Regions from separate parts of the Methylopila musalis genome, predicted to be linked through region 1. Evidence: riboswitches for the same ligand, from Rfam matches in the RefSeq annotation. Region 1 holds a riboswitch; each other region holds the start of a gene.
What was found. Region 1 has a riboswitch for cobalamin ahead of ACFQ4O_RS02645 (ribonucleoside-diphosphate reductase subunit alpha). Riboswitches for the same ligand answer to the same signal wherever they lie in the genome.
Positions count from the first base shown of each region.

Region 2: linked by a shared signal. The riboswitch ahead of ACFQ4O_RS13490 (TonB-dependent receptor plug domain-containing protein) and the one ahead of ACFQ4O_RS02645 (ribonucleoside-diphosphate reductase subunit alpha) in region 1 are both predicted to bind cobalamin.
Region 3: linked by a shared signal. The riboswitch ahead of ACFQ4O_RS08535 (TonB-dependent receptor) and the one ahead of ACFQ4O_RS02645 (ribonucleoside-diphosphate reductase subunit alpha) in region 1 are both predicted to bind cobalamin.

Region 1 covers NZ_JBHTMX010000008.1:17,250-28,773, forward strand. Annotated here, with positions in the region: gene ACFQ4O_RS02640 (ribonucleotide-diphosphate reductase subunit beta) at 1-615, opposite strand, end outside; gene ACFQ4O_RS02645 (ribonucleoside-diphosphate reductase subunit alpha) at 810-3,677, opposite strand; cobalamin riboswitch at 3,797-4,007, opposite strand; gene ACFQ4O_RS02650 (short-chain fatty acyl-CoA regulator family protein) at 4,083-5,501, opposite strand; gene aceA (isocitrate lyase) at 5,663-6,964, shown strand; gene ACFQ4O_RS02660 (hypothetical protein) at 6,961-7,239, shown strand; gene prpC (bifunctional 2-methylcitrate synthase/citrate synthase) at 7,345-8,526, shown strand; gene ACFQ4O_RS02670 (GlcG/HbpS family heme-binding protein) at 8,523-9,056, shown strand; gene ACFQ4O_RS02675 (iron chelate uptake ABC transporter family permease subunit) at 8,983-9,717, shown strand; gene nikR (nickel-responsive transcriptional regulator NikR) at 9,977-10,513, opposite strand; gene ACFQ4O_RS02685 (ABC transporter substrate-binding protein) at 10,573-11,524, shown strand, end outside.
Region 2 covers NZ_JBHTMX010000153.1:124-6,031, forward strand. Annotated here, with positions in the region: partial or broken gene ACFQ4O_RS13475 (FecR/PupR family sigma factor regulator) at 1-70, opposite strand, end outside; gene ACFQ4O_RS13480 (RNA polymerase sigma factor) at 568-1,083, opposite strand; gene ACFQ4O_RS13485 (nucleotidyltransferase domain-containing protein) at 1,308-2,153, shown strand; cobalamin riboswitch at 2,243-2,442, shown strand; gene ACFQ4O_RS13490 (TonB-dependent receptor plug domain-containing protein) at 2,569-4,590, shown strand; gene ACFQ4O_RS13495 (DUF7676 family protein) at 4,653-5,246, shown strand; gene ACFQ4O_RS13500 (ABC transporter substrate-binding protein) at 5,359-5,908, shown strand, end outside.
Region 3 covers NZ_JBHTMX010000057.1:402-6,309, forward strand. Annotated here, with positions in the region: gene ACFQ4O_RS08525 (ABC transporter substrate-binding protein) at 1-657, opposite strand, end outside; gene ACFQ4O_RS08530 (ABC transporter ATP-binding protein) at 798-1,577, opposite strand; gene ACFQ4O_RS08535 (TonB-dependent receptor) at 1,583-3,733, opposite strand; cobalamin riboswitch at 3,909-4,105, opposite strand; gene ACFQ4O_RS08540 (transporter) at 4,220-5,071, opposite strand; gene ACFQ4O_RS08545 (ABC transporter ATP-binding protein) at 5,209-5,877, opposite strand; gene ACFQ4O_RS08550 (ABC transporter ATP-binding protein) at 5,874-5,908, opposite strand, start outside.

The DNA.
Region 1 (11,524 bases):
GAACGCGGTGTCGGCCGCGGGCGTGCCGGTGCGGAAGTCCGGATCGTCGAGATGCTGGGTGTGCTTCAGCGCCCAGGCGGCCTTGTCGGTGATCGACGGCACCTCGCGGTACATGTTGAACAGTTCGCCCTCGTCGAGGCCGAGGCTCTCGACGATGTACTGGAAGGTGTGGGTGTGGACGGCCTCCTCGAAGGCCTGTCGCAGCAGATACTGGCGGCATTCCGGGTTGGTGAGGTGGCGGTAGATCGCCAGCACGATGTTGTTGGCGACAAGGCTCTCCGACGCCGCAAAGAAGCCGAGGTTGCGCTTGACCATGCGGCGCTCGTCGGCGGTCAGCCCGTCGCGCGACTTCCAGAGCGCGATGTCGGCCTGCATCGAGACTTCAGTTGGCATCCAGTGGTTGTTGCACCCGGCGAGATACTTCTCCCACGCCCATTTGTACTTGAGCGGAAGAAGCTGGTTCACGTCGGCGCGGCAGTTGATCATCCGCTTCTCGTCGACCGAGACGCGGCCGCCCGAGCGGTCGATCGCGCCGAGCCCGGTGGGGTCGGCGGAGGCCTGCGGGAGCGGGATCGTGCGGGCCGGTGTGGCGGAGGGTTCGGACCAGTCGAGCATGGGACGTCTCACTTGCGTTTCGAGCGACGGACGCTCTGAAAGGGAGGATCAGTCATGCCCGGCGGAGCCGGGTATCCACGACTTGGACGTCGAACGGCGGCGACCGGAGAGAAGTCGTGGATGCCCGCGAAGACTGGCATGACGGCGTTGCGATTTCGGGTCCCGGCTCAAGGCCGGGACAAGAAGCGCTGGACCTACTGGCAGGCCTCGCAGGTGGGGTCGTCCATCGAGCAGACGGCTCCTTCGCGGATCATGATCGGCTGGGCCGCCACGCCCACCGAGGTGACGGCGTTCAGCCGCCCGTCGACGCCCTTGAGGGTCGACTTCTCCACATGGGTCGCCGAGCGCGAGCGCAGGTAGTAGGTGGTCTTGAGACCCCGCTTCCACGCGAGCCGGTAGAGCGCGTCGAGCGCCTTGCCCGAGGGGCTCGCGATGTAGAGGTTGAGCGACTGCGCCTGGTCGATCCACTTCTGACGGCGCGACGCCGCCTCGATCAGCCAGGAGGATTCGATCTCGAACGCGGTGGCGTAGAGGGCTTTCAATTCGCCCGGCACGCGGTCGATCGCCGAGAGGCTGCCGTCGAAATATTTCAGGTCAGAGACCATCACCTCGTCCCAGAGGCCGCGGGCCTTCAGGTCGCGGACGAGCGCCGCGTTCACGACCGTGAAGTCGCCCGACATGTTCGATTTGACGAAGAGGTTCTGGTAGGCGGGCTCGATCGACTGCGACACGCCGCAGATGTTTGAGATCGTCGCGGTCGGGGCGATCGCCATGCAGTTGGAGTTGCGCGTGCCGACGGTCCTGACCCGCTCGCGCAGCGGCTCCCAGTCGAGCGTCGCCGAACGGTCCATCTCGAGGCCGCCGCGGGCGTCCGACAGCAGCTCGATCGAGTCGATCGGCAGGATCCCTTTTGACCAGAGCGAGCCCTCGAAGCTCGGATAGCGGCCGCGCTCGGCCGCAAGGTCGACCGAGGCCGAGATGGCGTGGAAGCTCAGCGCCTCCATGCTCTGGTCGGCGAAGCGCACCGCCTCGTCGGAGGCGTAAGGAATGCGCAGCGTCTGCAGCGCGTCCTCAAAACCCATGATGCCGAGCCCGACCGGGCGGTGGCGCAGGTTCGAGCGGCGCGCCTCGGGGATCGTGTAGAAGTTGATGTCGACGACATTGTCCAGCATCCGCATCGCGGTCGCGATCGTGCGCGCGAGCTTGACGACGTCGAGGCCCTCGGCGGTGACGTGCGCCGCGAGGTTCACGGAGCCCAGATTGCAGACCGCGACCTCGTCGTCCGAGGTGTTGAGCGTGATCTCGGTGCAGAGGTTCGAGGAATGCACCACGCCGACATGGCCCTGCGGCGAGCGGATGTTGCAGGGGTCCTTGAAGGTGATCCAGGGGTGCCCGGTCTCGAACAGCATGGTGAGCATGCGCCGCCACAGGTCAAGCGCCCGCATCGACTTGTGGACCTTGAGCTCGCCGCGGGCGGCCTTGGCCTCGTAGGCCTCGTAGGCAGCCTTGAACGCCGGGCCGTAGAGATCATGCAGGTCCGGCGTCTCATCGGGCGAGAACAGTGTCCATTGGCCATCCGCCTCGACACGCTCGAGGAAGAGGTCCGGAACCCAGTTCGCGGTGTTCATGTCGTGGGTGCGGCGGCGGTCGTCGCCGGTGTTCTTGCGGAGATCGAGGAATTCCTCGATGTCGACGTGCCAGGTCTCGAGGTAGGCGCAGACCGCGCCCTTGCGCTTGCCGCCCTGATTGACCGCGATCGCGGTGTCGTTCGCGACTTTCAGGAACGGCACCACGCCCTGGCTCTCGCCGTTGGTTCCCTTGATGTGCGCGCCGAGGCCGCGCACGCGGCTCCAGTCGTTGCCGAGGCCGCCGGAATACTTCGCGAGCAGCGCGTTGTCCTTCACGCCCTTGAAGATGCCGTCGAGGTCGTCGGCGATCGTGGTCAGGAAGCAGGAGGAAAGCTGCGGGCGCGTCGTGCCCGAGTTGAACAGGGTCGGGGTGGAGGCCATGAAGTCGAAGCTCGACAGCAGGTCGTAGAACTCGATCGCGCGCGCCTCGCGGTCGATCTCGCGGAGCGAAAGGCCCATGGCGACGCGCATGAAAAATGCCTGCGGCAGCTCGATGCGCTGTCCGCCCGTGTGCAGGAAGTAGCGGTCGTAGAGCGTCTGGAGACCGAGGAACTGGAAGTCGAGGTCGCGCTCGGGCTTCAGCGCGGCGGCGAGCCGGGCGAGGTCGAAGCGCTCAAGTTCGGCGTCGATCAGCCCGGCGGCGACGCCCGCCTTGATAAAGGCCGGGAAGTAGTCGGGATAGGCCTCGGCCATGTCGGCCTGCGTGGCCGAGATCGCGCGGCCATGGACCGCCGACAGGCCCTCGGTCCGCAGCATGTCGAGCAGCAGGCGCGCGCTGACATAGGCGTAGTTCGGCTCGGTCTCGACCAGCGTGCGGGCCGCCATCACGGGCGCCTGCTGCAGCTCTGTCGGCGAGACGCCGTCATAGAGATTGCGGCGGGTCTCGGCCGCGACCGCCTCGGTGGAGACGCCCTCAAGGCCTTCGCAGGCCTCGGCGATGATCAGCGCCAGACGGCGTTCGTCGAGCGGGACCATCGAACCGTCGGCGTGGCGAACATGGAGCGAGGGCGTCGCGGTTTCGGCAGGCGCGGCCTTTGCGCGCCGGGCCTCGGCCCGAGCCTCACGATAGAGCACATAGGCGCGGGCGACCTTCTGGTGGCCGCCGCGCATCAGCGCGAGCTCGACCTGATCCTGGATGTCCTCAATGTGCAGCGCGCGGTCGGCGTCGGCGCGCCGGGTGAGCGTCGCGACAACGTCGGCTGTGAGCGCCTCTACCGCCTCATGGACGCGCCGCGAGGCGGCGGCCCCGGAGCCCTCGACGGCCAGGAACGCCTTGGTCACCGCGACCGCGATCTTGGAGCCGTCGAACGGCGTCACCGAACCGTTGCGGCGGATGACGTGGAACGCGGGCGCGGCGACCTTTCCGGGCCGCTCGGCGTCGGTGAAGACCGGCGCGCCGGTGGCGGCGCGATCCTGGGAGATGGAGAGAGACATCGGCTTCAGACCCCGAAAACCTGTTGGGGACGAGGCCACGCGGACGCGAGAGGTCGTGAGGGTTCCCGACAGGCGGGACGGCCGACCGCAAGCGATCCACCGGGACACCCCGCCCGAGGACGTTTCATTCGGTCGGGGCAGGTCTCCTGGCTCGCGGGTCAGCGCCGTCGGTCCTGTCTTCCCGAGGCTCTCGCCCCAGTGACGTTCGGTGGACCTTGGCTCGCCGCTTACAGTTGCGGGGGCAGCGCCGGCATCGCCCGAAGGCTCACCGGCTTCCCTCTTAGCTCCCGCATCTTGCGACTTGGGAGAACCTCGACGACTAGATATTGGGTCTGAGCGCCTGCAAGCGTCAATCCGCCGATGCGGTTATCCCCAATGTCCCCACGGAGCCCGGAGCGGACAGGCTCAGCCCGAGGCGTATGGCGCCACGCTGCGGCTGGCCTCGTCGATGACGAGCTTTCTTCCGACCGGCGGAAAGGCCCTCTGGGGGCAGCGTGGACGTTCGCACACTTTGCAGCCGGCGCCGATCGGGGTCGCGGCCCCGGGATCGGACAGGTCGAGGCCTTTCGAATAGACGAGCCGCTCCGCATGGCGGAGGTCGCAACCGAGTCCCACCGCGAAGCTCTTGCGGATGGCGCCGTACCGTCCCGCCGAACGTTCGACCGTCCGGGCGACCCAGAGGTAGGAGCGCCCGTCCGGCATCTGCGCGACCTGCGTCAGGATGCGTCCGGGCTGGGCGAACGCCTCGTAGACGTTCCAGAGCGGGCAGGCGCCGCCGACGCGCGAGAAGTGGAAGTCGGTCGCCGACTGACGCTTCGAGATGTTGCCGGCGCGATCGACGCGGATGAACACGAACGGCACGCCGCGCGCGTTCGGGCGCTGCAGGGTCGAAAGGCGATGGCAGATCGTCTCGAAGCCGACGCCGTAGCGCTCGGCGAGCGCCTCGATGTCGTAGCGCCCGGTCTCCGCGGCGTGGAGGAAGGGGCGATAGGGCATGAGCAGCGCCCCGGCGTAGTGATGCGCGAGCCCGATCCGGGCCAGCGACCGCGTCTCGGCGCTTCCCTGCGCGGCCTCGTCGGCCAGCCGGTCAATCGCCTCGCCCTGCTCGAAGTAGGCGAGCTGCGTCGCGATCTGAAACGCAATCTGGCCCGGACGCATCCGGCTCGACAGATGGAGCGCGTCGGAGCTGCGACGGAACAGCTTGGCGTCGGCTCGATCGTCGGCTTCGTCCGCCACGACGACCCGCACGCCGTGGCGGCGCTCGAGCAGATCGGTCAGCCGCCCCGCAGCGCTGGCCCCGAATGCGCCGAGCTCGCCCGCGAGGCGCTCGGCCGCCTCATCGAGCTCGCCGAAATGGTTGTGCCGGGCGTAGAAGAAGTCGCGGACCTGCTCGTAAGGGGTAAGGGGCGCGAGGCCTGCCGCTTCGGCTCCCGGCGACAGCCCCGCGGCGAGCGCCTCGGCCTGTTCGGCGGCGTGACGATAGCGCCGGTGCAACGTGACGATCGCGCGACCGACCGCCGGCATCGCGCCTGCGATCTCCCGAAGCTCGCTGGTCGACACCGTCTCGACGGCGGCAGGGTCGGCGAGCGCTTCGCGCAGGTCGGCGATGAGCCGCGCCTCGTCGTCCTCGGCGAAGAGCTGCACGTCGAGGCCGAACACGCCGTTGAGCTTCAGCAGCACCGGGACGGTGAGCGGGCGCTGGTTGTTCTCGATCTGGTTCAGGTAGCTCGGCGACAGATCGAGGGAGGCTGCGAGCGCGGCCTGCGTCATGCCGCGCTCTTCTCTGAGCCGCTTGAGCCGCACCCCCATGAACGTCTTGCGCATCGCGTCGTCCTTCGCGCCGCGCGAATTTGCAAACTTCGCAAATTCGCAAATTTCACTTCGCAAACCTTCGCTTTTTCAGTGGTTTTCTCGGGGTTTGCGTTTGTGAATATTGCGACCGTCACACGACGGCGCAAGCGCGCCTTTCGCTGAGGAAAGATCCGATGACCGCTTTCGAGAAGCTCGTTCCCAACACGCCCTCCGGCCGCTTCGACGGCGTCGAGCGTCCCTATTCGCCCGCCGATGTGGAGCGCCTGCGCGGTTCGCTGCAGGTCAGCCACACGCTCGCGATCTACGGCGCGAACCGGCTCTGGCACATGCTGAGGAACAGGCCCTACGTGCACTCGCTCGGCGCGGTCACCGGCAACCAGGCCATGCAGATGGTTCGCGGCGGCCTCGACGCGATCTATCTTTCGGGATGGCAGGTCGCCGCCGACGCGAACGTCGCGGGCGCGATGTATCCTGACCAGAGCCTTTACCCTGCGAATTCGGGCCCTGAGCTCTGCCGCAAGATCAACCGCACGCTCCAGCGCGCCGACCAGATCGAGCATGCCGAGGACAAGCGTTCGGTCGACTCGTGGTTCGCCCCGATCGTCGCCGACGCCGAGGCCGGCTTCGGCGGTCCGCTCAACGCGTTCGAGATCATGAAGGCCTATATCGAGGCGGGCGCGGCGGGCGTGCACTTCGAGGACCAGCTCGCCTCGGAGAAGAAGTGCGGCCATCTCGGCGGCAAGGTTCTGATCCCCACCCAGGCGCACATCCGCAACCTCGTGGCGGCGCGGCTCGCGGCCGACGTCATGGGCACGCCGACCCTCGTGATGGCGCGCACCGACGCTGAATCGGCCAAGCTCATCACCTCCGACATCGACGAGCGCGATGCGCTGTTCATCGAGAAAGGCGAGCGCACGCCGGAGGGCTTCTATCGCTACAAATGCGGCGTCGAGGCCTGCATCCAGCGGGGCCTCGCCTACGCGCCCTACGCGGACCTGCTGTGGTGGGAGACCTCGAAGCCGAACCTCGAGGAGGCGCGTCTCTTCGCCGAGGCGATCCACGCCAAGTTCCCGGGCAAGCTGCTCTCCTACAACTGCTCGCCCTCGTTCAACTGGGAGCGAAACCTCGACAAGGACACGATCGCGAAGTTTCAGCGCGAACTCGGCGCCATGGGCTACAAGTTCCAGTTCGTGACGCTGGCGGGCTTCCACCAGCTCAACCACGGCATGTTCGAACTCGCCCGCGGCTACGCGGCGCGCGGCATGGCGGCCTATTCGGAGCTGCAGAACGCCGAATTCGCCTCCGAGGCGAATGGCTACACGGCGACGCGCCACCAGCGCGAGGTCGGCACCGGCTACTTCGACGCCGTCTCCATGGCGATCACCGGCGGCGCATCGTCCACCACGGCCATGGATCACTCGACCGAGACCGACCAGTTCGAGGACAAGGCCAGCGTCCGGGAGGCGGCGGAATGAGCGTCGAGGCCATCGACTTCCTGGCGCCGACCGCCGTCGGCCCGACGCCGCCCGGTGAATTCCGGAAGATCCGCCCAGTCGACGAGACGGAACAGGACCGGGCGCTCCGACGTGTGGCGGACGCCGTTCACCGACTCAACCTCGCGATCATCAAGACCGTGGAGTCCGGCCTGTCCGTCGAACTGACGCGGGTGTCCCGCTATCACAACGGTTCCGGCAGCTGGGGCGACCAGATGGTTCCCATGGTCCGGGACACGCCCCGCAACGGACGCTAGATCGCCGACGACGCGGAGGCCGCCGCCCACACGGACCGGCGGCCTCCGACGCCTCGCAGCCGCACGCTTCAACCCCGCCCGCATTCGACGTGGAGAAGACGCAAAATGGTCCTCGCCATCACTGACGCCGCGCGCCCCGCGCCCAAGAAATCCGTCGCTCTGTCGGGCGTCGTCGCCGGCCGCACGGCGCTGTCGAGCGTCGGTGGCGCGGAACTGCGTTATCGCGGTTACGACGTGGTCGACCTCGCCACGTCCTGCGCGTTCGAGGAGGTCGCGCATCTCCTGATCCACGGCGACCTGCCGAATGAGGCGGAGCTTCAGGCCTACAAGGCGAAGCTCAAGGCGGCCCGTGGCCTGCCGGACGCGGTGCGCCGTTCGCTCGAGGCGCTGCCGGCCTCCGCGCATCCGATGGACGTGCTCCGGAGCGGCGTCTCGGCGCTCGGCTGCGTGCTGCCCGAGCCGCTCCGCTCCAACCCGCGCGGCGCGACCGACGTCGCCGACAAGCTCGTCGCGAGCATGGGCTCGATGCTCGCCTACTGGCGGCACTTCGCGCATGGCGGACGCCGGATCGAGGTCGAGACCGACGACGACAGCGTCGGTGGCCACTTCCTCCACATGCTGCGCCGCTCGGCTCCCTCGCGCGCCGAGGTCGCGGCGCTGCACGCCTCCTTCGTCATCTACGCCGAGCACGAGTTCAACGCCTCGACCTTCACGGCGCGCTCGATCGCCGGAACCGGAGCGGATCTCTATTCCTGTATCGGCGGCGCGATCGGCGCGCTCGGCGGCCCGAAGCACGGCGGCGCCAACGAGCAGGCCTTTGTGGAGATGTGCCGCTACCTCACTCCGGACGAGGCCGAGGACGGCGTGCGCGAGCGCATCGACCGCAAGGAGGTCGTGATGGGGTTCGGGCACCCGGTCTACGTCGCGGGCGACCCGCGCAACCAGGTCATCAAGGACGTCGCAGCGCGGCTCGTGGCGGACGGCGCCTCGTCGCGGCTGTTCGACATCGCTCAGCGCATAGAGGCCGTGATGGCCGACGCCAAGAGCATGTTCCCGAACGTCGATTGGTACAGCGCGCTCGTCTACCACATGCTCGGCGCGCCGCAGTCGATGTTCACGGCGCTGTTCGCCATGGCCCGAACCGCCGGCTGGTGCGCGCATGTGATCGAGCAGCGGTCCGACAACAAGATCATCCGGCCGGCGGCGGAGTACATCGGTCCGGAAGCGCGCGCCTTCTCACCTCTCGCAGCGCGTGGAAACGCCCCGAGAAAGGCCCGAGCGGCATGACCGGCTCCGCCTTCACCCGCCCGAGGCGCGTCCTCACCCATGCCGCAGCGCTGCGCATGCTCGCCGCGGCGGCCGAAAGGGCCGATGCGATCGGCGCGCCGCAGAACGTCTCGATCGTGGACGAGGGCGGCAACCTTCTGGGCTTCCTGCGCACCGACGGCGCGAAGCTCGTATCGCGGGAGACCTCTCTGTCGAAGGCGATAACAGCGGCCTCGCATCGGCAGCCCACGGGTCGGTTTTCTCCGGAAATGGAGCCGCGCCTCGCCAGCGCGTCAGGCGGGCGCCTGACCAACCTCGCGGGCGGCCTGCCCATCCTGATCGACGGCGAATGCGTGGGCGGGATCGGGGTCGGGTCCGGGACCCCGGACCAAGACGTCGAGGTCGCCAAGGCGGCGCTTCTCCGGCGCGTTGCTCGCCTATGCGGGCGTTCTCCTGCAGCGCCTCACCGGCAACCCGATGGCGAGCCCAGAACTGCTCGGGGTCTCGTCGGGCGCAGCTCTCGGCCTGATCGGGGTGGCGCTCTTCTTTGAGATCAACCGGCTGTCCGTGACCGCCGGAGCCGCCGGCGGCGCCCTCTTGGCGATCTCCGCCGTCCTGGCGCTTGGACGACGGTCGTCCTTCGCGCCGGACCACATGCTGCTCGCAGGCGTCATGCTGGCCGCGCTGCTCGGCTCGGCGAGTTCGGTCATCGTCGCAAGCGGCGATCCGCGCGCCGGCCTGCTGCTCACATGGCTCGCCGGATCGACCTACCGCGCGACCATGGAGGACGCTTTCGCCACCGCGCTGGCCGCCATTCTCGCGCTCGCTTCAGCGCCGCTGCTTGCCCGTCAGCTCGCCATCCTGCCGCTCGGCGCCGACGTGTCCCGGGCGGTCGGCGTCCCAATGCGCGGCGCCCGCGCCGCGCTCATGGCCGCGGCCTCGCTCGCGACGGCCGTCGCGACACTCGCCGTAGGTCCTTTGAGCTTCGTCGGCTTCATGGCCCCGCATGCGGCGAGGATCATCGGCCTCCAGACGGCCGCCGCTAACCTCGTCGGCGCAATGGCGATCGGCGCCGGGCTCATGGTTTTGGCCGACTGGCTCGGACGAATGATCGCGTTCCCATGGCAGATTCCAGCCGGGCTCGTCGGAGCGATCATTGGGGGAGTCTACCTGACTTACGTGCTCTCCAGGCCTGATCGCCGTCGAGGATGACAGTCCTGAAGCTTAGAACGATGGCGCGCGATGGACCGCACGCTGGCGCCGTGACCGCAGCATACGCTCACGCCTATGCGAACCGGCAGGACAGGTAGATTGCATGGTCCCCTCTCCGAGTCAGCGGACCGGTCGTCGGACCTTCCCGTCTCTCGCCCGCGTCAAACATCCCCGATAGGCCGCAGAACGGCTGGCCGTCTCCGCTCTCAGGACGCCATGTCGTAATCGAGCCTGCAAAACGTCGACTTGTGTTCCGGTCTCACGTCGGGATGAACGGATGCAGCTGCGGGATGATCGCCCCCACGACCTGGAGATGGCCCGACACCACGCCGCGAAGCGTGGTCATTTCGTCGGCAATTGCCTGCAGTTTGCGCGCGGGTCCCTGAACCAGCAGCACCTCAAGCGTCCGGTGATTGGTCAGGTGGACGTGGAACGACGAGATCACCTCGTCGATATGCGCGCGCTGAAGGTCGGCCAGCCGCTGCTCCACGCCCGTCGACAGGTGGTCGTAAAACAGCGTGATGGTGCCGACCATCACCTCGTCGCCGATCTCGTAGTGGTGGTCGGCGAGAGACCGCATCAGGATCTCGGCCACCGCCTGTGAGCGGCTGGCGAATCCGCGCTTCGCCGCCATGGCGTCGAGGTCCGCCACGAGCGCCTCCGGCAACGACAGGCTGACCCGCCCGACAAGCGGCCGGCGGCCCTGCGGCGCGGCCGCGGAGGCCCCGCCGGCGGCCGTCGTCGCGCGCTCCCGTTTGTTCGTCATGATCTCGTTCCCGCTGTTGGCATGCCGCATGCATGTATGATCGGTAATACGATTGTTTCATTTCGTATTACCGTCAACAGGAGATCCGCATGCGCTCTCTCATGAGGTTCATCCGCGCCGCGTCGCTGGCGGCGCTTGCGTTCGTGCCCGGGGTCGCGGCGGCCGAGCCGCTGAAGGTCGGCTACAGCGACTGGCCGGGCTGGGTCGCCTGGCAGGTCGCGATCGACAAGGGCTGGTTCAAGGAAGCGGGCGTCGACGTCCAGTTCGAGTGGTTCGACTACTCCGCCTCGATGGAGGCCTTCGGCGCGGGCAAGATCGACGCCGTGACCGTCACCAACGGCGACACGCTGGTGATGGGCGCCGGCGGGTCGAAGGGCGTGATGATCATGCTCACCGACTATTCGAACGGCAACGACATGATCGTCGGCAAGCCGGGCCTCAAGACCCTGAAAGACCTGAAGGGCAAGAAGGTCGGGCTCGAGAGCGGACTCGTCGAGCATCTGCTGATCCTCAACGGTCTCGAAAAGGCCGGCATGAAGGACACCGACGTCGAGATCGTCAACGTCAAGACCAACGACACCCCGCAGGTCTTCACCGACGCCGCCATCTCGGCCGTCGGCGCGTGGCAGCCGGTGGCGGGCCAGGCCATGAAGGCGGCGCCCGGCGCGCGGCCGCTCTACACCTCGGCCGACCAGCCGGGCCTGATCTACGACGTCGTCACGGTCTCGCCCGCGAGCCTGGCGGCGCGCAAGGAGGACTGGGCGAAGTTCGTGGCCGTCTGGGACAAGGTCGTGGCCTTCATCTCCGATCCGAAGACGCAAGGCGAGGCCGTGAAGATGATGGCGACCCGAAGCGGCGTGCCGCCCGAGGAGTATGTCCGCTTCCTGAAGGGCACCAAGCTGCTCAGCCTCGCCGACGGCGCGAAGGTGTTCAAGGACGCCGACGGCTTCGGCTCGCTCTACGGCTCGTCGCGCTACGCCGACGCCTTCAACGTGAAGTTCGGGGTCTACAAGGACGCGCAGGACGTGAAATCCTACATCG
Region 2 (5,908 bases), on a different contig from region 1:
CCGCCGCCCGCTGGTCGGGCGTCAGCCTCCGCGCCTCGGCGGCGTCCGCGTCGATGTTCGTCTGGTTCACCGCTCGACCTTAGAAAACTTCCAGCCTTCCCTTATCCAGAACGAACGGCGGCTGGAAAGGCGAACATGGCGGCGGGAAAAAATTCGTCCGCTCCGTCTTCCGGCCGCTCGGGGCAGGGCGGCCCGGCTGTCGAGGCTTAATCTGCAGAACCAGAGTGTCTGGGTCCCGGCTCAAGGCCGGGACAAGAGGGTGGCGCGTGTCGTCGCCCATCCTGCTGCGCGCTCCCGCCACGATAAACAAACACTCGGCGGCGCCCTCTTCCTTGTCCCGGCCTTGAGCCGGGACCCATTTCCGCCGACGTGGGGGGCAGGGCGTCCCGGCTGTCGAGGCTCATTCTGCGGAACCAGCGTGTCTGGGTCCCGGCTCAAGGCCGGGACAAGAGGGTGGCGCGTTTCGTCGCCCACCCTGCTGCGCGCTCCCGCGATGATAGACAAACACCCGGCGGCGCACTCGCGCGGCGCGGCGGGGAGAGCAGGGCGCAGGCTGGGGCAGGGCCGTCAGGCGTCGTCGAGATGGCCCGACAGTCGTTCGCGGCACTGGGCGAGACCGCGCACCAGATGCTTCTCGACCGCCCGCACCGAGATGCCGAGCCGGGCCGCGATGACGGCGTTGCTCTCGCCCTTCAGGCGGCGGGCGATGAAGATCTCCCGCGTGCGCTCGGGCAGGTCGGCGAGCGCGGCTTCGAGCGCGCCGAGGGCGGCGCGGGAGGCGAAGGTCTGGTCGGGGGCGGCCTCGTCCTGCATGAGCTGCTCGGGCGTCAGCCGGGCGAGGGCGCGGCCGCGGCGCGACTGGGCCAGATTGTGGTCCACCGCGGCGTTGCGGGCGGCCGCATAGAGAATGCGCCGGTCGTCGTCGGAGGAGCCGGCGCTGCCCGCCCGCCACACCCGCGCGAACACGTCCTGCACGATCTCGGCCGCGGTCTCGCGGTCGCGCACGCGACGGCCCACCAGCCGCTCCAGCGGGGCGCGATGGTCCACGAACAGCAGACCGAGGGAGGTTCGCCAGGACGTCATGGCCGCTCGAACAGTGAAGGCGTCGCCGCGCGAGGCGGGACGGACGGCCCAGACGCTCGCGCATGGGTCCTTATAGGAAAGGTCGTATTCCATAGCAAATTCAATAATTTAGACTGGTTCTAAGGTGGGCGTCTCACGGGCGCTGGACTTCCGCGCGCCGACGCGGCAGGACATTTGGCGGCGACACTTGGCGGCGACGCGGCCGCCGGCGCTCGGGAGGCGTGATGCTCGGCCGTTCCTTACCTGCGGACATGGACGCGGACGCCGTCGCGGGCGTCGACCGACGGCTCGCGGAGATCCGCGCCGCCCACGGCGTGGCGATCCCGCTCGCGATCGAGAGCGGCAGCCGGGCCTGGGGCTTTCCCTCGCCGGACAGCGATTACGACTGCCGCTTCATCTACGCCCACCGGCCGGAGCGCTATCTCTCGCTGTGGCCGCTGCGCGACGTCATCGAGACGCCGATCGAGGGCGAGCTCGACGTCAACGGCTGGGACCTCGCCAAGGCGATTCGGCTGCTGCTGAACGGCAACGCCGTGGTGATCGAATGGCTGACCTCGCCGATCGCCTATGGTGTGGACGAGCGGTTCCGGGCGGCGTTCCTCGCCTTCGCGGAGCAGGTGGCGGACCGTGACCGCATCGCCCGCCACTATCGCGGCCTCGGCTACGCGCATCAGGAGCAACATCTGCGCGACGGCCAGCCGATCGCGTTGAAGAAGCTGTTCTACATGGTCCGGCCGGCGGCGGCCCTGCGCTGGCTGCGGCTGCGGCCGGACGCGGCGGTGGCGCCCATGCGGTTCCAGACCCTGATGGCCGAGTGCGATCCGCCGCCGGCGGTGGCCGCCATCATGGCCGATCTGATCGCCCGCAAGGCCTTGACCCGCGAGCTCGGCGCCGCGGTGGCGCCGCCGGAGATCATCGGCTTCATCGCGGACGAGTTCCGGCGCGCCGACGAGACCTTCGGCGCCCGCGTTCCGCGCCCCGAGGCGGGGGAACGCGAACAGGCGGACCGCTTCTTCCGGGACATGCTGGATCATATATGGCGGGATCGCCCGACACCGGACAGGAGCTGACCCGCGCGGGGTTCCGGCGCGCCGTGGCTTTCCAGCGACAGAACCGGCGTCACCGACCGAGGTCGCATTGACCGCGGCCACAGTTTCGCCATAGCGTCCGGCCTGACGGTTCCCCTCGGGGATCAAAAGGGAACGCAGTGCGGGCCATCCGGCCTTATCCTGCGGCAGCCCCCGCTACTGTGAACGGCGAGCGCCTCGTCATCCGCCACTGGGTCCTGCGGGATCTGGGAAGGCGACGAAGGCGCGCAGACCCGTGAGTCAGGAGACCTGCCGTCATCCGTGTGGTCACACGCGAACGCGTCGGGCGGGGTGCACCGATGGTGGGCGAACCATCGGTTGGGGCGTAGAGCGCTTCGTCCGGTCGGCGAGGCTTCCTGTTCGCGGTGACGTGCCACTCGTCCCGCCCGGGGTCTCGATGCTCGTTCCTCTCCTTCGCGACGGCGGCGTCGCCGCGCTGTCCGCTCTCACGCTCTCCCTCGTGTCTCCGTCCTTCGCGCGCGCCCAGCATGCGCCGGAGGCCGAGCCCGCCGCCTCCGAGGCGCTGCCCGAGCTCGCCGTCACCGCCAACAAGGTGGAGGGGCCGAAGGCCGCCATCGGCAGCGCGGTGTCCTCGCTGTCGCGCGAGGAGCTGGAGACGCGCCAGATCCGCGTGGTGTCCGACGCGCTGCGCGAGCTTCCGGGCGTCGCGGTCAGCCGCACCGGCCCGGTCGGCGCGCTGACGCAGATCCGCATCCGCGGCTCGGAAGGCAACCAGACGCTGGTGCTGATCGACGGGATCGAGATGAACGATCCGGGCATGAGCGGCGAATACGACTTCGCCAACCTGCTGGCGCTGGAGGTGGAGCGCTTGGATGTGCTGCGCGGGCCCCAGAGCGCGCTCTACGGCTCCGACGCCGCCGGCGGCGTGGTGAACATCGTCACCCGCCGGGGCGACGGCAAGCCGTCCTTCCGCGGCCAGGTCGAGGGCGGATCGTTCGGGACGCTCAACGGCTCGGCCGCCGTGTCCGGCGGGACCGAGGCCTACGACTACCTGTTCGCGACCCAGCTGTTCCACGCCGACGGGATCTCCGTCGCCAAGAAGCGCGACGCCTGGAACGCCGGCTTCCGCGACCGCGACGGCTATGAGAGCGGCGGCGCGCTGGCGAAGGTCTCGGTGCGGCCGAGCGAGATGTTCGAGCTGACCGGCGTCGCCCGCTACACCAGCTTCCGGGCCGATCGCGACAACTTTGGCGCGGCGCAGGGCTTTCCTTACGCGGCGGCGGTGGAGTCCGGCGATTACGAGCGCGGAAAGCAGTTCTTCGGGCGGGTGCAGGGCAAGGCCACGCTGCTCGACGGCGCCTGGGACCACGTGCTCGGCCTGTCCCACACCCATCAGGACCGCCGGAACTACGAGGCCGACGACCGGCGCAGCTCGTCCACGGTGGGCGAGACGGTGAAGCTCGACTACCAGACCAACTACCGCTTCTCGACCGAAGGCGGCCTGCCGGCGAGCCATGTGCTGACCTTCGGCGCCGACACCCAGCGCGACCACGTGGTCAGCAAGAGCAAGTGGCAGGCGCCGGAGTTCGGCGGTCAGGGGCCGGTGCGACGCTCCATCACCAACACCGGCGTCGTGGGGCAGTACCAGCTCGGGCTGTTCCAGAACCTGTTCGTCACCGGAAGCGTGCGGCACGACTTCAACGAGCGCTTCCGGGACGAGACCACCTACCGTCTCGCCTCCGCCTACACGTTCGACGCCACCAAGACCAAGCTCCGCGCCTCCTTCGGCACCGGCGTGAAGAACCCGACGATCCTCGAGCTTTTCGGTTTCTACGGCAATTACGTCGGCAACGCCGCGCTCAGCCCGGAGAAGACCCGCGGCTGGGACATCGGCGTCGACCAGCCGTTCTGGGACGACCGCGTCACCGTCGAGGCGACCTATTTCCGGCAGCGCGTCAGCGACCTGATCTCATCGCGCAGCTCCCAGACCCCGAGCGGCGCCTATGTGACCACGCCGATCAACCTCGACGGCACGTCGCGGATCAAGGGCGTGGAGCTCGGCGTCACCCTGCGCCCGATCGACGGGCTCAGCGTGCGCGCGGCCTACACCTATTCGGACGGCGAGGATCCGACCGGCGTCGAGCTGGTCCGCCGGCCGCGCAACGTCGGCAACCTCAACGTCAACTACGCCTTCCTCGACGACCGGGCCAACGTGAACCTCGGCGTGATCTACAACGGCAAACAGAAGGACTACGCCTTCGACGCCGTCACCTACGCCCGCACGCTCCGGCCGCTGAAAGCCTACACGCTGGTCAACCTGGGCGCGGCCTACAAGATCCACCCCAACGCCGAGGTCTACGGCCGGGTCGAGAACCTGTTCGACAGGCGGTACGAGGAGGTGTTCACGTACAACGCGCCCGGCCGCGCGGCCTATGGCGGCGTGAAGGTCTCGTTCTGATCCCGGACCGGATCGCCCGGTCCGCCGGGCGATCCTCCCCCGTCGAAAGGCATGGCATGATCGTGCTCGAACCCGTTGCGCCCCGCGCGCCGACCCAAACTCTGCGCGGCGACGGCGGCGCGCTGACGCGCGAGATCTGGTCGCTGCCCGCGGAGGAGCCGACGCTGGAGGCGTTTCTCCGCGATGTGTTCGAGAACCATTGGCAGAGCGTGCGCTTCGGCCCGCTGATCGAGGGCGCGGCCTATGAGTGGAAGTGTCCTTCCGCGCCCCAGTCGATCGGCCTGCTCGACGGCTATCTTACCGTCATGTTCGGGTCCGGCGGCCATTTCCATCTCTGCATCGGCGAGAACCGGGGGTCCGAGCGGTTCCCGGTCTCGCCCGCACTGACGGCGCGGCGCAAGCCCTCGAAGGCCCAGCTGTTCCGGGGCTACGGCCGCGACGGCAGGCCGGTGACCTGGGGCTTCGAGATGTGGAACGGCGCGGGCGAGCCGATGATCTCGATCTTCTTCCCGAACCCCTTCATCGAGGACGACGACAGCCTGTCCGAGACGCCCGATTTCACGCGCCTAGCCACCTGGCGGGCGATCTCCCGCCGCTGGCTCGGCCGCGCGCCGGAGGCGATCGACGAACAGGGCAGGGGGTTCCGCCATGGCTGAGCGGCGGCGCCCCCTCACGCGGAATGCTGCGTCCGATCTCCGTCATGCCCGCGCCTTCGCGCGGGTATCCACGACTTCCCCTTCGGCGGACGCCCAAACGTTGAAGTCGTGGATGCCCGAGGCAAGCTCGGGCATGACGGCGGGCGGCGATGGTCACGGCGGCTTCCGGCGCCTGCGCGGCCTGCTGCTCGCGCTCGGGCTGATCGCGTCCGCGCCAGCCGCGGCCGCGCCGGCGCGGGTGGTCTCCATCAATCTCTGCACCGACGAGCTGCTGATCCGGCTCGGCGATCCGTCGCAGGTGGCGGGCGTCACCTGGCTGTCGACGCTCTCGGCCGGCTCCAACGTGGCCGAGGAGGCGCGCGGCGTCCCGGCGACCCACGGCTTCGCCGAGCAGGTCATCGGCCTTCGGCCGGATCTGGTGCTCGCGGGGCGCTACACCTCCCGGCAGTCGGTGGCGATGCTGCGGCGCGTGGGCGTGCCCGTGGTGGACGCGGACGCGCCCCGCACCCTCGACGGCGTGCGCGCGGAGATCCGCCGCGTGGCGGAGGCCATCGGCCATGGCGACCGGGGCGAGGCCATGATCGCCGAACTCGACCGCCGCCTGTCCCGCCCGATCACGCCCCGCGAGCCGAGGCCGCGCGCCGCGGTGCTGCGGCCGAACG
Region 3 (5,908 bases), on a different contig from region 1:
GGCGTGGGCGCCGGCGGTGCCGGCCACCCGGCCCTCGTTGTCGTAGAGAAACACCGTCGGCCGCGTCGACACGCCCGCGACCTTCGCCGCCACCGCCGCCTGCCGCTCGCGATAGCCCGCCACCAGCGCCTCGGCGCGGGCCTCCACGCCGAAGATGCGGCCGAGATTGAGCAGGTCGCGATAGAGGAAATCGAGCGTCGGCTTTTCGCGCCGGCCGATGCGGACGCAGCTCTCAGTCAGCTCGTAGACGGGGATTCCGAGCCGGCCGAGCGTGTCCGGCGTCACCTCGCCGCCGGCGCGCATGCCGTAGCTCCAGCCGGCGAAGTAGAAGTCGACGCCCGCCTCCAGCAGCGTCTCGCGGGTCGGGTACTGGCGCTGGATCTGGCGCAGGGAGGCGGCCTTGGGGAACAGATCGACGGCCGCCGCCACCCGCTCCCGCGATCCGATGTAGCCCGCCATGCGGCCGCTGAGATCGAGCGCCAGCAGCATCTCGGTGAGGTTGGAGTCGTAGGACACCGCGCGCTCGGGCGGCCGGTCGTAGGTGGCGAGCCGGTCGCAGCTTCGCACCGTGACGGGATGGGCGGCGGCCGGCGCGGCGCAGAGCGTGAGCAGCAGCGCGGCGAGACAATGGTTTGGGCTCCGTCTGAAAACGCTCACCCCCGTCATGCCCGAGCCTGTCTCGGGCATCCACGACTTGAACGCCAAAGCGGTCGCTCGGGAAAAAAGCGTGGACACCCGCCTTTGGCGGGCATGACGGGGGCTTGAAGGCTGCGCTTCGACGCGGTCCGGACACGCTCTCACGCCCCCTCCTCCGGCAGGCGGTAGGCGAAGCGCAGCGAGCCGCGCCAGGGCGTCACCTCCGCCTCGACCCCGAAGCTGCGGCGGATCAGGGCCGGCGCCAGCGTCTCCTGTGCAGGGCCGAAGGCGGCGGGGCGCCCGCCCTCCAGCGCCAGCACGTGGTCGGCCATGTCGGCGGCGAAGTCGAGATCGTGCAGCGTGGCGACGATGGTGAGGTCGAGCCCCTTCAACAGCTCGATCGCCTCCAGCCGGTGGCGGATGTCGAGATGGTTGGTGGGCTCGTCCAGCACCAGCAGGCCCGGCTGCTGCGCCAGCGCGCGGGCGATGAGCGCGCGCTGCTTCTCGCCTCCGGACAGCGTGGCGAAGCGGCGCCCGGCGAGGCCTGCGATCTCCATGCGCGCCATGGCGTCCTCCACCACCGTCGCGCCGCCGCGATCGCCGAAGGCGCCCGCGTGCGGCGTGCGGCCCGCCTCCACCATCTCCCGCACGGTGAAGGCGAAATCCGGCGGCGCCTCCTGCAGCACGGCGGCCACCCGCCGGGCCGTCTCGCGGGGGCCAAGCGCCCACAGGTCGTGGCCGTCGAGCTTGACCACCCCGGCGGTCGGGCGGTTCACCCGGTAGAGGCAGCGCAGCAGCGTGGATTTGCCGGACCCGTTGGGGCCGATCACCGCGAGCCGCGCTCCGGGCGCGAGCGCGAAGCTCACGCCCGAGAGCACCGGCGGGCGCCCCGGAGGTCCCCACGCCAGGTTCTCCACCTCCAGCCGGACGGGCGCCGTCACGGCGGTCAGAACCGCAGATGCAGCGCGACTTCGGCGGTGCGCGGCGCGCCGAAGTACCACTGATAATCGCCGCCAGTGTAGGCGTAGGTCTTGTCGGTGAGGTTCTTCACCCGGAGATCGAGCGTGGCGTAAGCGGTCGGCTTCCACTGCAGCCCGGCGTTCACCAGAGCGTAGCCTGGACGGCTGTACCGGTTTTCGGCCGTGGTGTAGGTCTTGCCCACATATTGCAGGCCGGCCTGCGCCTTCCAGTCTTCCGCGAAGCGCCAGGTGGCCCAGACATTGGCGAGCGTTTCCGGCACCGCGTTCGGAGTGTTGCCCTTGCGGCTGACGCTTTCCGGTTCTCCCGTAACGGGATTCATGACGGACTCCCGGAAGTCGTCATAGCGCGCGTCGAGGATCGTGCCGTTGGCGTCGATCCGCCAGCCATGGCCAAGCTCAACGCCGACCGAGGCTTCGACGCCGCGCGAGGACTGCTGCCCCACCTGCTGCGTGATGGTGGGGGTGTTCGCGTCGCGGGACAGAAGGTCGTTCTTCTCGATGTAGAACGCCGAGAGCGTCCACTCGACGCGGTCGTCCCACAGGCTCTGCTTCACGCCGGCCTCGACCTGCCGGCCCTTCGAGAGCGCGAAGTCCGCCTGCGACTTCGGCAGCGAGAGGATGGACGTCACCGGGTCCGCAGCCTCCGAATACTGCGCGTAGACCGCGAGGTTCTCGATCGGTTCATAGACCGCGCCGACGCGCCAGGAGATCGAATTCAGCGTCGGGTTGGACGTGTCGCCGGTGCGGACGTTGCGATAATCCACCTCCGGATGGTCGTAGCGCAGGCCCGCGACCAGCGAGAGCGTGTCCGTGACCTTCAGCCGGTCGTCGAAGAAGAACGAGTACTGGGTGGTGATCGCCTTGTAGTCCTTGCCGTAGGGGCTCGCGCTGCCGTAATCGCCCGGGTCGAAGCCCGTGGGCGGCAGCGACGGGTTGAGGTCCGGATTGCCGTAGCCGCCGTTGTTCAGGCGGCGGAAGTCGAACCGGTTGACGTCGAAACCGACCACCGCCTCGTTCGCCATGCCGAACAGCTCGGTGCGGATGGTGGCGTCGGCGCGGGCGCCGATCTGCTCCTGCTCTTGCTTGATCGCGATGAAGCTCGAGCGGTCGATCAGGCCGGTCCCCGCGTTCCATGTGTAGCCCTCGGCGTTGCGCCACAGGCGGTTGGCGGTGACGTAATAGGCGGTCGCCCGCAGCGTCACGGTCTCGTTCGGCGTCCACTCCGCCTTGAGCTGGGTGATGGTGTCGTTGAAGCGGATCACGCCGTCGCGGACGTTGTAGTTCTCGCCGATCCAGTCCGTCTCCACATTGCCGGCGCCCTTCAGCGGCGTGCCGAAATAGCGGCTCGGCTGATTGTGACCGCCGTCATGCGTCAGGGTGACGGAGAGCTCGTCCGTCGGCCGCCAGTTCAGCGCGCCGGAAAAGGCGAGGTTCTTGTGGTCGCCCCGGTCCATCCAGCCGTCGCCGCGATTGCCGACCACGTCGAAGCTGTAGGCGAACCTGTCGTTGATCGGCCCGGCGCTGCCGGCGGCGAGGCCCACCTGTCCGTCCGTTCCCACCACCATGCGGGCCTCGTTGCGGCGCTCGTCGGTGAGGGGCTTCTTCGGGATGATGTTGATGGCGCCGCCGACGGCGCCCTCGCCGTAGAGCACCGAGGCCGGGCCGCGCAGCACCTCGATCCGGTCCACGGTCCAGGTGTCGAACGGGAAAGTGACGGTGCCCTGGCCCGGATAGAGCCGCACGCCGTCATAGAGCGTGGTGACCGAGTTCACGCCGGTGAAGCCGCGCGACGAATAGGCGCCGAAGCCGTTGCCCGGCGTGCCGATGAAGCTGAAGCCGGCCGCGTTCTGGGTCACGGCTTCGGCGATGGAGGACTGGCCCCGGTCGCGGACCACGTCGCCGGAGACCACGTCCACGCTCGCCGGCGTCTCCAGCGGCGTCAGGCCAAGCCGGCTGCCGGCGTTGGTCTTCACGGACAGGTTCGGGCCGGGCGCGACCGTGGCGCCCGCGCCGCTGACGGTGATCTCGTCGAGCGCCACCGGGCTGTCGGGCGCTTGCGCGCGGGCCGGCGCGGCGAGGGCTGCGGCGCAGCAGGCGCCGAGCAGCGCGGCGCGCAAGGACGAGGGTGCCGGGACGGCGCGTAACGGCAGACGTGAGGAATCAGGCATCGGGACCCCGAGCGGGACGAGTGGCGCGTCACCGCGAACTGGAAGTCGTCCCGAGCGTCACGCGCCTTTCGACGCGCCCGACGGTTCGCCCACCATCGGTGCACCCCGCCCGACGCGTTCGCGTGTAACCACACGGCTGACGGCAGGTCTCCTGGCTCGCGGGTCAGTGCGCGTTCGTCGCCTTCCCAGACCCGTGAGGGTCCAGTGGCCGATGACGACGCGCTCGCCGCTTACAGTTGCGGGGGCAGCCGCGGCTTCGGGCCGAAGCCCGCACCGCGTTCCCTTTTGATCCCCGAAGGGAACCGTCCCCGCCCAATTACGGCGCTGCGGCGCCGAAGGCAAGGCGGTTTCGGGTCACGGCTCCGCGTCCTTGGTTGTGGACGGCGCGGCCATTGGTCGAGGGGCCCGCTCCTCGCGGTCGGGCCCCTCCCGTCCTCAGTACTTGACGACCAGCGGGGCCTCGGCCTTGGCCGGGGTCCACAGCGGGAAGCTGAGGTTGGTCCAGAGGATCGTGTCCTTGAAGCCGCGATTCTTCGAATAGACGTCGCGGGTCAGCTTCACGTTCAGGTTGGCGCCGCCGAAGTCGTAGCCCACGAGGCCGCCGATCGCGAACTGGGACTGCTTGCCGTACCAGGAGACCGGCTTGCTCACATCCGCCGAGAAATGCGCCACCGGGCCGATCTCGAACTTGCCGAACTTCTTGGTCGCGGTGAGGTCAGCGATCACGTAGTTCGGCGCGAAGTCGTCGCGGTCGTCGCCCACCGGCGTGCCGAACATGAAGTTGCCGGTGAGGTTCCAGCCGTCGCCGAGATAGCTCGCGCCGACGCGGTGCTCGATGGTGCCGTAGTCGAGCGAGAGCGTGTCGCCCTGCGGGATGTAGCCGCCGAGGCGGTAGCCCACATAGAGGTCGTTTCCGAGGTCCCAGCTCAGCTGGGCCGCGAAATAGGTGTTGAACAGGCCGAACTCGCTGCCCGCGCCCTCGATCGAGATGTCGGCGATGGTCGGGGCGGCGATCCCGCCGATGTCCGCGCCGAGAAATTTGGCGCCGGTCTGCCAGAAGAAGAAGAACGTGTTGTAGTTCGAGCGGATGTCGACGCCGCCCACCTCCCGGAAGCCGGAATAGGTCTGGTTGAGGTAGTAGAGCCCCTCCGGCGCCACGGCCCAGACCGGGATGCCGGTGGTGTAGCCCGGCGCCGAGGTGCCGGCCGCGCCGGCGGGCGTGGCGGCGAGCGCCAGTCCGGCGGCCGCGGCCGCGGCCGCGCATTTCATGGTCATGCAGATCGTCATCGCGTCAGTCTCCCCGAGGGCGCCCGCCATAGCGGGCCGTTGGGCGCGCGAGCTTCCTTCCGCCGGAACGAGGCCCCGGCGGCCGCACCGCTCTTGCGCTGGATGACGGCGCCGGATCGGTCCCGGCGCCGGATGCGTCAGGCCGCGGCCTCGGGCGGCGCGGCGAAGGCCAGCCGGCCCTTCTCCATGTGAAGGACCCGGTCGGCCAGATCGGTCATGAACTTGAGGTTCTGCTCCACCAGCAGGATCGAGAGCCCGAGCTCCCGCCGAAGCGTCAGCAGCGTCTCCACGATCTCGTCGCGGATCGAGGGCTGGATGCCCTCCGTGGGCTCGTCCAGCAGGATCAGCGACGGCTTCGCGCAGAGGCAGCGCGCCAGCGCCAGGATCTGCTGCTCGCCGCCCGAGAGCACGCCGCCCGCCCGGTCCACGATCGGCTGCAGCCGGGGGAAGCGGGCGATCATCTCGTCCACGAGGCTAAGCGGCGCGCCGGACGCGCGGGCGGCGAAGGCCATGTTCTCGCGCACGGTGAGGCCGGGGAAGATCTGACGGCCCTGCGGCACGTAGCCGAGGCCTCGCCGCGCGCGGCGGTGGGGCGGCTCCTGGGCGATGTCGACGCCTGCGAACAGGATCGCGCCCGCGCTCGGGCGGATCGCGCCGCTGAGCGCCTTGAGCAAAGTGCTCTTCCCCATGCCGTTGTGGCCGAGCACGCCGAGGATCTCCCCTTCGGCGATGGCGAAGCCCACGTCGCGCAGCACGCCGATGGAGCCGTAGCCGGCGGCGAGGTTCGAGACGGCGAGGATGCTCATGCCGCATCCTTTCCGAGATAGACGTCGCGCA